Regions from separate parts of the Paenibacillus sp. J22FR21 genome, predicted to be linked through region 2. Evidence: riboswitches for the same ligand, from Rfam matches in the RefSeq annotation. Region 2 holds a riboswitch; each other region holds the start of a gene.
The links. Region 2 has a riboswitch for cyclic di-AMP ahead of AC0YNS_RS30250 (G5 domain-containing protein). Riboswitches for the same ligand answer to the same signal wherever they lie in the genome.
Positions count from the first base shown of each region.

Region 1: it holds a riboswitch for cyclic di-AMP, as region 2 does, so the genes downstream of both, AC0YNS_RS20210 (histidine kinase) here and AC0YNS_RS30250 (G5 domain-containing protein) in region 2, are expected to answer to the same signal.
Region 3: it holds a riboswitch for cyclic di-AMP, as region 2 does, so the genes downstream of both, AC0YNS_RS31095 (hypothetical protein) here and AC0YNS_RS30250 (G5 domain-containing protein) in region 2, are expected to answer to the same signal.

Region 1 is NZ_JBWDNJ010000005.1:386,888-391,085, reverse strand. It holds gene AC0YNS_RS20220 (LacI family DNA-binding transcriptional regulator) at 1-276, opposite strand, end outside; gene AC0YNS_RS20215 (DUF445 domain-containing protein) at 675-1,934, shown strand; cyclic di-AMP (ydaO/yuaA leader) riboswitch at 2,136-2,288, shown strand; gene AC0YNS_RS20210 (histidine kinase) at 2,483-4,198, shown strand, end outside.
Region 2 is NZ_JBWDNJ010000014.1:60,633-64,830, reverse strand. It holds gene AC0YNS_RS30260 (HD domain-containing protein) at 1-339, shown strand, start outside; gene AC0YNS_RS30255 (TatD family hydrolase) at 361-1,125, shown strand; cyclic di-AMP (ydaO/yuaA leader) riboswitch at 1,313-1,599, shown strand; gene AC0YNS_RS30250 (G5 domain-containing protein) at 1,822-2,970, shown strand; gene rnmV (ribonuclease M5) at 3,087-3,647, shown strand; gene rsmA (16S rRNA (adenine(1518)-N(6)/adenine(1519)-N(6))-dimethyltransferase RsmA) at 3,647-4,198, shown strand, end outside.
Region 3 is NZ_JBWDNJ010000017.1:18,475-22,672, forward strand. It holds gene thpR (RNA 2',3'-cyclic phosphodiesterase) at 1-496, opposite strand, end outside; gene AC0YNS_RS31090 (spermidine synthase) at 565-1,308, opposite strand; cyclic di-AMP (ydaO/yuaA leader) riboswitch at 1,608-1,776, shown strand; gene AC0YNS_RS31095 (hypothetical protein) at 1,902-2,318, shown strand; gene AC0YNS_RS31100 (potassium-transporting ATPase subunit F) at 2,643-2,720, shown strand; gene kdpA (potassium-transporting ATPase subunit KdpA) at 2,752-4,198, shown strand, end outside.

The DNA.
Region 1 (4,198 bases), on a different contig from region 2:
GAAGTATCCCTGCTCAGCCAGAATACCGTTAATCTCATTGACGATTTCATCGAAGAAAGAATCCTGCATGGTGGTCATGATGAGGCCGATAATACCGGTCTTGCCCCTTGCGAGGCTGCGAGCGGCCGCACTTGGGCGATAATCGAGCTCCTTCATCACCTCAAGCACCTTCTGTCGATTCTTCTCGCGCACAGAACCTGCACCGTTAAGCACGCGGGATACCGTGACAACAGAGAGGCCCGACTTCTTGGCGACATCGAAAATACTAACCTTCATGCGTATGCATTCTCCTCCGGCGAGTAAAGTTAAAGCGGTTATACTTTAATTCAAAAAAATATAGGATCTAATCCCGATGATAATTAACTTGTTCGAATTCAAAGTTAAAGTGCTTTAACTTTTGTTTCTTTCCCTATTGTAGTGGAGGCCTCTCTGTTTATCAAGCATAATTTCTGTTCCTTCCTATACAAGCTATCGCAAAAAGCATATAATAAATCCAAAATTACCCGTATTCATAAGCTAGAGCGCCGGAAGAACTGACGAGCGCAATGGCGACTGAAGGCGGAGGAAGAGACAGACCCCGGGTCTTGTCTCTTTTTTCTTGCTTTTAGGGCTGTTTTTGCAACTGATTCGTATGAAGTGGTATGGTGTAAAGAAGCACTAGTAGGAGGAAGAACATGGCGAACGATTCGAGAAAAAACAAACATATTGCTAATATATCGCTTGGTATTATGGCAACGGGTTTCGCGGCTACGCTGCCTTTCGGCGGCACGGGGCTTAGCTTGCTGCATGTCGGCTTCGAGGCCGGTGTCATCGGGGGGCTCGCGGACTGGTTTGCCGTTACGGCGCTGTTTCGCCACCCGCTGAGAATTCCGATTCCGCATACGGCGCTGCTGCCGCGCAATCGCAAGAAGATGTCGGACGGTATCGTGCGCGTGCTCGAGGATCGGCTGCTTGCGAAGGAGAGCATGATCGAGAAGCTGCGGCAGATTGAGCTGGCGAAGCAGCTGTTGCCTGCTCTACGCCAGGCGGCTCATTCGGCGGTACACAGCGAGCGTCTGCCTCATCTGCTTGAGGGAGCGCTGCGTACGATCGAGATGGAGAAGCTAGTCCCTATTCTCTCGGGGGAAATTCGCTCCGCGGTGGAGCGAATTGATTTGGAAGCAGCGCTGCGCGGCTTCTTGCGCAACGCCGTGGAGAATGGCGTAGACGAGCGTCTGCTCGATCTGCTGCTGGAGCGTGCGGAAGAATGGGCGAGCACCGAAGGGATGCGCCGCGAGCTGGGCAATGCGGCGATGCAGCTCGTGAAAGGGCTGAATCTGGGCGGCCTGATGCAATTTGCGGTCAACGCGTTTATCGGCTATCTGGATGAGGATCGGCTGGGCACGATGCTGCAATCCTTTATCCTAACGAAGATTAATGAACTGAAGGTTCAAGGCACGGATCGTCGTGCAGTTATTATGAAGCATCTGCATCAAGGGCTGGAGATGTTAATCTCACGTTTGGCCGAGACCGGACAGTTGAACGCGCTGCGCGATGAATTGCTTGCTTCCTTCGATCTGGATGGCGAGATGACACGGTTGTTCGAATCGCTGCGCGAGAGGGGCATTACGTTCCTTCATTCGGAGGATTTTGCAGCTAAGGTTTGGCCGATGCTGGAGGGGCTGCTTGATCGCCTGGAGGAGAACCACGGCTTGGTTCAGGATGCCGAGCATTGGTTGAAAGGGCAGATCGCCGGACTCATTGAACGCAATCACGCGAAGATCGGCTCGTTCGTCAAGGAGAACCTCGATCGTCTCGACAATGATCAGCTGGTGGAGTTAATTGAAGATAAAGTGGGGCAGGACCTGCAATGGATTAGGGTGAACGGTGCCGTTTGCGGCTTCCTGATTGGTCTGCTGCTCCGGTTAATTGAAATGGGCTTCGGTTATAACTAGCGCGAAGCAGCAGGCTGTCTCTTCTATTTCGCCTTATTTGTGAGAAACGGCAAATTAGTGAGGTAGAAGGAGAGTGCTTGCGATCTACTCCATTGTAAGCGTTATATTCGCGTCAGTTGGCTGGAAATGAGAACGAAACCGTTTGCGGCATTCCTTTACAAAAGACATGCGCAGGCGTAACATACGATTCATGCTTAATCTTCTGCTATAGCGCTGAATTTCTGAATAGAAATCGGGGGAACCACTCATCTGGGGTGAATCTTGAAGAACAGACCGCATGGTCGACGCTTCAAGTAGGGCGACTCTCACGCCCGAATCCGTCAGCTAACCTCGAAAGCGTATAAGAGAGGCAACGAATGTTCGTGCAATAGACACTTTGATGATAACTTGTGCCTAGAAGCCGCGAGAGGCGTTCCTCTGTGTTAAAGAGGCAATCCCCCTGCAGGCTTCTTTTTTGTGCGTTTTATAAGGTAAGGATGGTCACAAAGAAGAATAAGTTTGCGAAGATTATGTAAGTTTAAAGGTGTAGAAAGGAAGGCGAAGTTGTCATGGCTGGTTACCGCCGCAAAACCCCTGAAGAAATGCTCTTATCCATCTCCAAAATTCATCGCGGCCGTCTTAAAATTTATGTTGGTGCCGTGAGCGGCTCAGGCAAAACCTATCATATGCTGCGCGAAGGCCAAGCGCTTATGCAGCAAGGCATTGAGGTTGTGATCTGCGCAGTTTCGACGATGCGCCGACCTGAAACGGTGGAGCAGCTTGCTGATTTGGAGCGGATTCCGAGTATTCATTGGTACAAGGGGGACGTGGAGAAGAAGGATCTTAATTTGGATGCCATTCTGGAACGGAATCCGGAGGTGCTGCTCGTTGACGGGCTGGCGCACGAGAACCGTCCGGAAGCGAAATTCCCGAACCGTTTGGAGGACATCCAATTTCTTCTGAGTCATGGTATCAGCATCATCACGACCGTGAATGTATACGAACTCGAAGGAGTAACCGAGCTTGCGCAGAAATTGACAGGCATCACAGCGGAATGTACGGTGTCCGCGGATCTGCTGGAATTGGCAGATGAGGTGCGGTTAATCGATGCTTCACCGGAAACGATTCTGTCACGCCTAAATGAAGGGCGTTTAAATAATATTAAAGATCCCGGGCTGCTCAAGCGTGGGAACCTCGGCAAGCTCAGAGAGATTGCGCTTCGGCTGATGGCGGAGGGCGTGAACGAGTCGCTGGAGAAATACCGCGAAGAGCAGGGCTTCATCGGGCCGTCCGGCGCGACGGAGCGCATCTTGGTAGCGGCGCAGTATCACTGGAATGGTTCGATCTATATCCGGCGCGGGCAACAAATCGCCAAACGTCTTGGCGGCGACTTGGAGGTTGTAGTCTTCGTCGATTCCAGCCAGGAGCCCACGAAGGAGAGAGATGACTTCAAGCGCTCCATTCTGAAGCTGACCGAGAAGGTGGATGCCGGCTTTAGAGAGATTCTGGTTAATAATAGAAGACAAATCCCGCGTGCACTCATTAAATACGCGATGCTGATTAATGCCACCCGTATTGTTATGGGGCATTCCAAGCAGACGCGTGCACAGGAGATTGCACAGGGTTCTATCGCGGGAAGCGTGCTGAAACAAATGCGCAACATTGACGTTTTCTTCATGGCGGACAGAGCCGATCATGAGGGGGAGCGAGTACTGCCGACGAAACGGGCAACCCCGAAGATGACAGCCGAGCCGTACCGGAGGCTGAGTGCGCAAGAGGTCGAGAAGAAGATCGAGCGGATTCGCCGCGGTAAATTCAAGGTCTATGTCGGCGCAGCACCGGGAGTGGGCAAGTCCTATATGATGCTTCGCGAGGGCAATGATTTGCTGCGCAAAGAAATCGATGTTGTAGTTGGACTTATGGAGACGCATGACCGCGCGGAAACGCAGGATCAGGCCGGACGGCTTGAGGTTGTGCCTCGTCGGACAGTTGAATGCGATGGCCAGGTTTACTCGGAGATGGATGTGGACGCGATTATTGCGCGCAATCCGGAGGTTGTGCTGATTGATGAGCTGGCCTATAACAACGCACCGAGCTGCCGCAACAAACGGAGGTACGAGGATGTTCAGGAGATCCTGGACGCCGGCATATCCGTTATTGCGACAATGAACATTCACCATCTGGAAAGCTTGAAGGATGCGGTGGAGCAAATTACAGGGACTGCTGTAAAAGAGACGGTTCCGGACCTGATGCTGCGCGTTGCCGATGAGGTTGAGCTGATCGAT
Region 2 (4,198 bases):
GATCACCCTGATGAGAAGCTGTGGCAAGAAATCCGTGAGCAGCTGCAAGAAATCGGCCTTCATCCGGACTATCACCTAGAAATTGACTTTCCTTACGACATGCCCTACGATGTTTATCGTCCCGGCTCAACAACTGCTGCGGGCAAGGAAGAAAAACCTCCGATTCTGCTGCTGAGCAGTGATGAACGATTGTCGGAAATCTCAAGCCGCTCGGATATCATTCGTTCCATTACCGGTATCCATCAAGGTAAGTACCATCTTTATTACCCGGAGGAACCGCTTCGCGAATCAGCTCACAGGCTGCCTGCGAAACTCCGCGAATTATTTGCTTTAATGTAGAAAGGGGTTTCCATATCCATCATGTTAATCGACACGCATACGCATTTAGACTCGCCTAAATTCGACGAAGACCGAGCAGAAGTTATCGAAAGAGCGCAGGCTGCCGGCGTACATAAGCTCATCAATATCGGCTTTAACCGTGAGACCATCCCAACTACGATGGCGCTTGCCGAGCAGTATTCCTTTATATATGCGGCTGTGGGCTGGCATCCGGTTGACAGTATTGATATGCGTCCCGAGGATCTGGATTGGATTGCATCGCTTTGTGACCATCCGAAGGTTGTGGCGATCGGCGAAATTGGTCTGGATTACCACTGGGACACCTCGCCTAAAGATGTTCAGCAGCGAGTATTCCGCGAACAAATCCAATTAGCCAAGCAGAAACGGATGCCAATCGTTATTCATAATCGGGATGCCCACGAGGATGTCGTCCGTTTGCTTCGAGAAGAGGATGCCAAGGACGTTGGCGGGGTCATGCACTGCTTCTCCGGTAGTTGGGAAACGGCGAAACAATGTCTCGATATGAACTTCTATATTTCGTTCGGTGGACCGCTTACATTCACCAATGCAAGGGTGCCAAAGGAAGTGCTTTCACAAGTGCCTCTGGACCGAATTTTGATCGAAACGGATGCTCCTTATTTGGCTCCTCACCCCCATCGCGGAAAACGAAATGAGTCTGCATTCGTCCGTCTTGTAGCAAACACGATCTCGGAGATAACGGGTAAAAGTGTGGAGGAAGTCGGCGAAATAACCACGGAAAACGCAAGGAAATGTTTTGGAATCTGATGAAAACGGCTTTGAAAGCAAGGATTTGGGACTATTCTCGTGATAAAACTGATTTTGATTGAAGAAATTGCTTGCTTTTCGTCTATTTTTCCTTGAAATTCGTTAAAATCGTCATTAATCAGTTCTTTACAATGTGGCGCGGTAGACGGTATGATTCATTTCAGAGCAACAAAACTTGTATTCCTTTTCCAATAAAACGCTTAATCTCCGGAATTCGGAGAGCGGGGGAACCAATTGTTGAAACTGTTTGTATCACGGAGAAACAGCTTGTTCGTTTCTTCTCCTTAAAACGTGTTCGTCGACTAAAGGGCGACACTGTTTTGTACAAGGCAGACAGCGATAGACATGAAATTCTTCTTGGGGTGAATTTTGCGACCGGCACAGCAGCAATTGTTCGAACGTGCCATTAGCGAATAGGGCGACTCTCACGTCCGAATCCGACAGCTAACCTCGTAAGCGTCAATAAGAGAGATCACCCTCGTGCATGCAATTCCATGCTACCATTGTCTAATGGGAAGCCACGAAACAGATCCTCTGTCGTCGGGCTTCTTTTTGTTTGAAAGAAGCATAAACTGACGACAAAAGCTGTATTATGGAAGTGGTCCGGGGCTGAATTTGGAAAGAAAATCTCTATAGTCGCGTCTATGTAATCATGCGTAACAAAGGCGGCGGGGCTATGTAAGGAGGACCGATGAAATGGGAGCACTCCAGCTTAAGGACACCCATGGGAAACGATCATCCAGCATGTCTTTCGCATTGCGATGGAAGCATGAGAACATGCGTTTAATTGTACTAAGCGCTATGATCTCAATCGCTATGACTTTCATGTTTCTGGTGTTGTTGTACGGAACGGCTGACAAGCGCGTGTCCGTAGTAGTGAATGGACGAGAAACCATTGTCTCTACGAAGCAATGGGTCCTTCAACGCCTACTGGATGAACAAGCTATTGCAGTTGGCACTTATGATAAAGTGTCGATGCCGCTGGATGGCGGTATTAAAGACGGTGACCGAATTGTTATTAATCAAGCGGTGCCTCTTATTGTAAAAGCTGACGGCAAAGCAAGAACGTTGTACACGACAGAAAGAACCGTACAGGCGGCGATCGATCAGGCTCATATATCGATACGCAGTCAAGATAAGGTAGTACCTTCGTTATCCTCGGGACTTAAACCGAATATGATTATTTCAATCACTCGGATTGATACGAAGATCTCGGAGAGTACCCACCCCGTTCCCTTCTCCACTGTGAAGAAGGATGATCCCAAGCTAGCGCAAGGGAAAGAACAGCTTGTCCAAACGGGTAAACAAGGCACGGTCGTTAAACGTTATGAAAAGACTTTCGAAGACGGAGTTCTAGTCTCGCAGACATTAGTCGAGAAGTTGACCAAGTCACCTTCTGTCGATCAAATCGTGTCGGTCGGGACGAAGAAACCTGAACCGAAGGTAACGATGCTGCGGGCGAATTCGCCGAGCATATCTACCATGACGAAGCGAGGCGTTACGTTCAGTGCAAAGAAAGTAATAAAGAATGTAACCCTTACGGCTTATTCTGCCGGCTTGGCTTCGACGGGTAAAGGCAAGAACCATCCACAGTACGGTATTACCGCATCGGGAGCACGCGTTCAAGAAGGCCGTACCATTGCGGTCGACCCGAAAGTCATTCCGATTGGCTGGTGGGTGTATATCGAAGGAATCGGTTTCCGCCGAGCTGAGGATACGGGCAGTGCAGTCAAAGGCAACAAGATTGATGTTTACTTTGACAGCGAGTCGTATGCCGATAAATTTGGGCGGAAGCGGGGCTATACGGTTTATGTGCTGGGTCCGAAGAAACCATCAGCAGTGTAGGCAGTATTCCTCGGTATGAACATGCGTATCGTATTTCGCGCGTAAATATGCCATCATAAGAAGAGGCGATGCCTCTTCTTTTTGCATGTTGTACGGAAGGGAAGGAATGGAGTCCCATGATTAAAGAAATCATTGTAGTAGAAGGTAAAGACGATACTGTCGCCATCAAACGCGCCGTTGAAGCAGAAACCATTGAGACCGGTGGGTCGGCGATTGGCGAAGCGGTAATCCGCCGAGTCATGCTGGCGCAGGAGCGCAGAGGCGTTATTATTTTCACCGACCCTGATCATGCAGGCGAGCGAATCCGCAAGATCGTGGCGCAGCGTGTACCAGGCTGCAAGCATGCTTTTCTCCCTCAGGAGGAGGCGCTTTACAAAGGAGACATAGGCGTCGAGAACGCATCACCGGAAGCAATTAAGCGAGCACTCGCTAATTTGCGGACGGAAGCGACGTCTGACACTGCCGGCCTTGCTGAGGTCACGATGGAAGATTTAATGCAAGCAGGTCTGCTCGTACATCCGCAAGCTTCGGATAGACGGCTGAAGATGGGCAATCTGCTCGGAATCGGCTATGCGAATGGCAAGCAGTTCTATAAGCGCTGTTCGATGTTTCGAATTACGCGTGAGGAATTTATGCGGGCTCTAACCACGATGGAGCAGGCGAGCGAAGGAGATTAATGATGACAGAGGGAATGAAGGCAGGTGTCGATGTTGCTTCACCGAAGCGCACGAAAGACATTATCGCCAGATACGGTTTCACATTTAAGAAGAGCCTCGGTCAGAACTTTCTGATCGATCAAAATATTTTGCGCAACATTGTCAGCGCCGCTGAGCTGGATGAGACGAAAGGCGCGCTTGAGATCGGGCCGGGTATCGGCGCATTGACGCAGAAGCTGGCAGACGCTGCAGGACGCGTAGCCGCAGTGGAGATCGACAATCGGCTTATTCCGATTCTTAAGGATGTATTGGCGGATACGCCGAATGTGCACGTCGTACATGGCGACGTGCTGAAGCTCGACCTTGCCCAGCTGCTGAAGGAGCAGTTTGCCGGGCTCTCCGGCGTGAGTGTTGTTGCGAACCTGCCTTATTACGTGACGACTCCGATTCTGATGAAGCTTCTGGAAGAGAAACTGCCGCTTGAGAATATCGTCGTCATGATCCAGAAGGAAGTCGCGCAGCGGATGGCGGCCAAGCCCGGTGGCAAGGAGTACGGCAGCCTTAGCGTTGCT
Region 3 (4,198 bases), on a different contig from region 2:
ACTGGAGCGGGCTTCCGATCGGCAGCTTCCAGCCGTTCAGCTGCGAAGGCTCGAACGAGCTTTCGCCTGCGTAATTGCGTGCAAGTGTGAGATGCGGATGGTAGGTGCGGCTCTCCGGCATGAGGCCGAGGGGCTTTAACCTCCTTGCAACATGCTGTTGCAGGTTGTGCAGCTGCTCGACATCCCCTGCGACGTCGGCCCATAGAACGGAGGGGCGAATCGGACGCCCGAAGACGCCTAGCGAAGTCACATTTAACGCGAAAGCCTGAACGGACGATGCTGCTTCGCGAAGTGCTGCCGAGATGGCAGGGACAAGCTCTATTGGCGTATCGCCCAGAAATTGCAGCGTGATGTGATAATCGTCAGGATGTGCCCATTTGCGAAACGGAAGCTGTGATTGGATGTCCTCGCACCCTATCGAAAGTGACTGCTTAATGGAATCCGGTACAGGGACGGCAGCGAATAAGCGGACGGTCTGAGCCGGGGCGGCTGGCATATTCAAAGGTTTATAGCAACCCCTCTCTTATCATAAATTTCACTAGTAAGTCTGATAGGCGAATCCTACTAGTCGTGATCCACGATGATATAGCCTTGCCCCAATTCAATTTTCATAAACCCCGCCATTCGGCGAGTCTGGCAGGTCAGCGGGGCGTTGCTGCCCGTCAGGATGTAATTTCGACGATCCGCGGCGTTTTCAGCTGGCAAAGCAAATGCTTTCACGAATCGAAACACTTCTCGAAGTGTTGTATAGATGGCGTTTATATACGCATCGTTCTCACGCTTGCCCATGAGATTGATGAGGATAGCACCGCTCTCATCCAGCTTGGCGGCAGCAAGCTCGAAGAAGCTCATCGAAGTCAAATGCCGCGGCGTTCCCTTATCGGAGAAGGCATCGAGCACAATAAAATCAACCGTATGCTCAGCTTCGCATGAGAGCAGTTCACGGCCATCGCCAACCGCCACATTATCGTCACGATAGCCAAAATATTGCCTGCTTAACGCCACAACTCGCTCGTCCAGCTCCGCAACTTTGATCGTTCTCGCCGTACTATGTCGAGCAATTGTTCCAACGCCATGACCAATGATAAACAGACGCTGATAGGTCGGGTTGCTGCCATTCATGAGGTGAAGCATAGCCTGCGGATATTCGAATAAGATCCGCTCAGGCTGATCCAAATCCACAGCACCTTGCATGGCGCTGTTTGAGAACTGTAGGACGCGGAATCGCCCATGTTCCTCGCCGTACGTATTCGTATCGTAAACGGTAATCTCGTTCAGCAAGCTGTTTTCCCGGTGCAAAATCTGCACGATGATTCAATCTCCTTCATCCCAGCGAGCAGGCCGGGTCCATTATAGATTTCAGCGTATCGCATCTCGGGGTCACATTCAATTGCCATGTGAGAACAATGTGCTTTGCTCCTTATTGTTGGCATCACAAGCAGTAAGGTTTGGAAGCATTCCTATGATAATCCAATTGAAAAGAATGGGTTCGCAGGATGAAAGCGCAATTATGCACGCAATTCGATAGAATTGGCGGAATTAGCACGTAAATCAAGTTTTACATTCTCTTCGCGCAGGAATAAGATTTGATTCATCAACGGAATAACTTGCTTTAAACGCTGAGTCCTCGCAAGAGGAACGGGGGAACCAATCAGAAGCCGACTTCGATCAGAACGGCTTCTTGGGGTGAATCCATAACAGGTGTTATTTGTTAAGGTAGGGTACTCTCAAGCCCGAATCCGACAGCTAACCTCGTAAGCGTATGAGAGAGAACCCCCTTCAATCGAGCTTCCAGCAGCTTGTTTCTTTATGCACGCTGTGAAAGAGGCCCGGGAGTAGAGTTTCTCTGCTCCCCGGGCCTCTTTGTGTTTTCTACCAAACGATTCAGGAGAGTGACTATTGTGAAAGATTGCAAGATTAAGGCGATCGAGCTGTTTCAATTTGATGGGGAGCTCACGGATGAACGGCTGCCCGGACATAGTGAAGACTGCATTTGCGGTTTACTCGCCATCACCACGAATGACGGAGGCTGCAGCCTCATTGAATTCCAGATGCACGGCTGTAACCTGAAGGGCGACATTGTGCAGTGGACGGCCATCTACCAGCGAATGAAGGGACTGACACTCGAGGAGAGTCTGGACTACATCCACCAGAAGCAAGACGCATGGGGGACGGAACGCGCGCATTTAATGGAATCGGCATTAACAAGCTTGGCCGAGCAGCTGGATTACACGGCGAAAGGCATAACCAATCGAAATTACGCATTATGGAATCGCGCCTATTTATTCGACCACTCGCAGGCATACGTATCGTTCTAGACGGCGATAACGATTGATTTTTATACTTTTTTTACACCTGGCAGCAGGTTTCTTTACCCCCTTTTTACGGCAACCCGTATTAAGATTTCCTTATACCGAAGAGGGGGAACCGATAAGCAGCATATGAAACCTCAAGCACGCTGAAAGACATGAATAGTTTCAATCTAGCAGGGGAAAATATTCTCAATTCACACTGCATGCAGCTATAGGAGGTAGTAAGGAGTTATGGTCAATGATTTTACAATGGTGGTATTGTTTGTTGCTGCATTCGCTATATTCTGGGGATTCCTTAAATTCTGTGAGAGAGCCTAGGGAGGGAACGCTATGATTATCGTCGGCATTATTGCAGCTATTCTTATTTTGTATCTAGGCTTTGTGTTAGTTAAACCAGAAAAATTCTAAATGGCCAGGGCGGAGGATTCATGACATGAGTATGGGGTTCGTACAGGTAGCCATTACGCTGATCATCATTATGTTGTTGGTTAAGCCGGTAGGCAGTTATCTTGTAAAAGTGTTTCAGCATGAGAAAACAGCATTGGATCGTGTGTTCGGTCCGTTTGAACGGTTGCTGTATCGGTTGATGGGCGTACGCGAAGATGAAGCAATGGGCTGGAAGAAGTATGTAGCAGCCGTCCTGCTTAGCAACTTTGTGATGATGCTCCTATTGTATCTTGTATTACGGTTTCAAAGCTTTCTGCCGCTTAATCCGGACGGGATCGGCAATATGCCTGCGGGGCAGGCTTTCAATACAGCCGTATCGTTTATTACGAATACGAACTGGCAGTCTTACTCGGGTGAGAACGGACTATCTTACCTGTCTCAATTGCTTGCGATTACCTTTCCGATGTTCACGTCGGCGGCAACCGGCTTTGCAATTGCGATTGCGTTCATTCGCGGGCTCGTAGGACGTCAGGATAATCTGGGTAACTTCTATGTGGACATGGTTCGCGGAATTACGCGTGTATTCCTGCCGCTTAGCTTCTTGGTTGCTTTGTTCTTCGTGTTCCAAGGCATTCCGCAAACGTTCCAAGGTGCTGTAGATGCGACCACGCTTGAAGGAGCTCAGCAGACGATCACCAGAGGACTCGTTGCAACACTTGAATCCATTAAGCATATCGGTACGAATGGCGGAGGATGGTTCGGTACGAACTCAGCGCATCCGTTTGAGAATCCGACACCGCTCACGAACATGGTGGAAATTATTTGCATGATGCTTCTTCCAACCGCGCTAGTGTACGCGTTTGGTTTGATGATTAAGAACAAGAAGCAGGGCTGGGCTATCTTTGGGGCCATGGGACTTATCTTCTTGGTTATGCTGACAGTCGTCTTTGTATCGGAGTACAAAGGTGTTCCGGCTCTTGATGCAGTAGGCTATCACGGAAATATGGAGGGCAAGGAAGTAAGGTTCGGCGAATCTCAGTCCGCCTTATTTACAGCCGTGACAACGGCAGCGACGACGGGATCTGTAAACAATATGCACGAATCGTTAACCCCGATGGGCGGCTTTGTTGCAATGGCCGAAATGATGCTGAATAACGTATTCGGCGGTAAAGGCGTCGGGCTGCTCAATGGGTTATTGTATCTCATTTTATCCGTATTTATTTGCGGTCTGATGGTCGGACGTACGCCGGAATTCCTCGGCAAGAAAATTGAAGGCAAGGAAGTGAAGCTGGCTGCCATTGCGCTGCTCATTCACCCTTTGATCATTCTGGCACCGACCGCGCTTGCACTTGCAACGCCGACAGCCGTCGCGTCCATAGCGAACGCCGGTACGCATGGACTATCTGAAGTGCTTTATGCCTTTACGTCCGGCGCGGCAAACAACGGTTCCGCATTTGGCGGTCTGACCGCGAATACCGACTTCTATAATGTAGGAATTG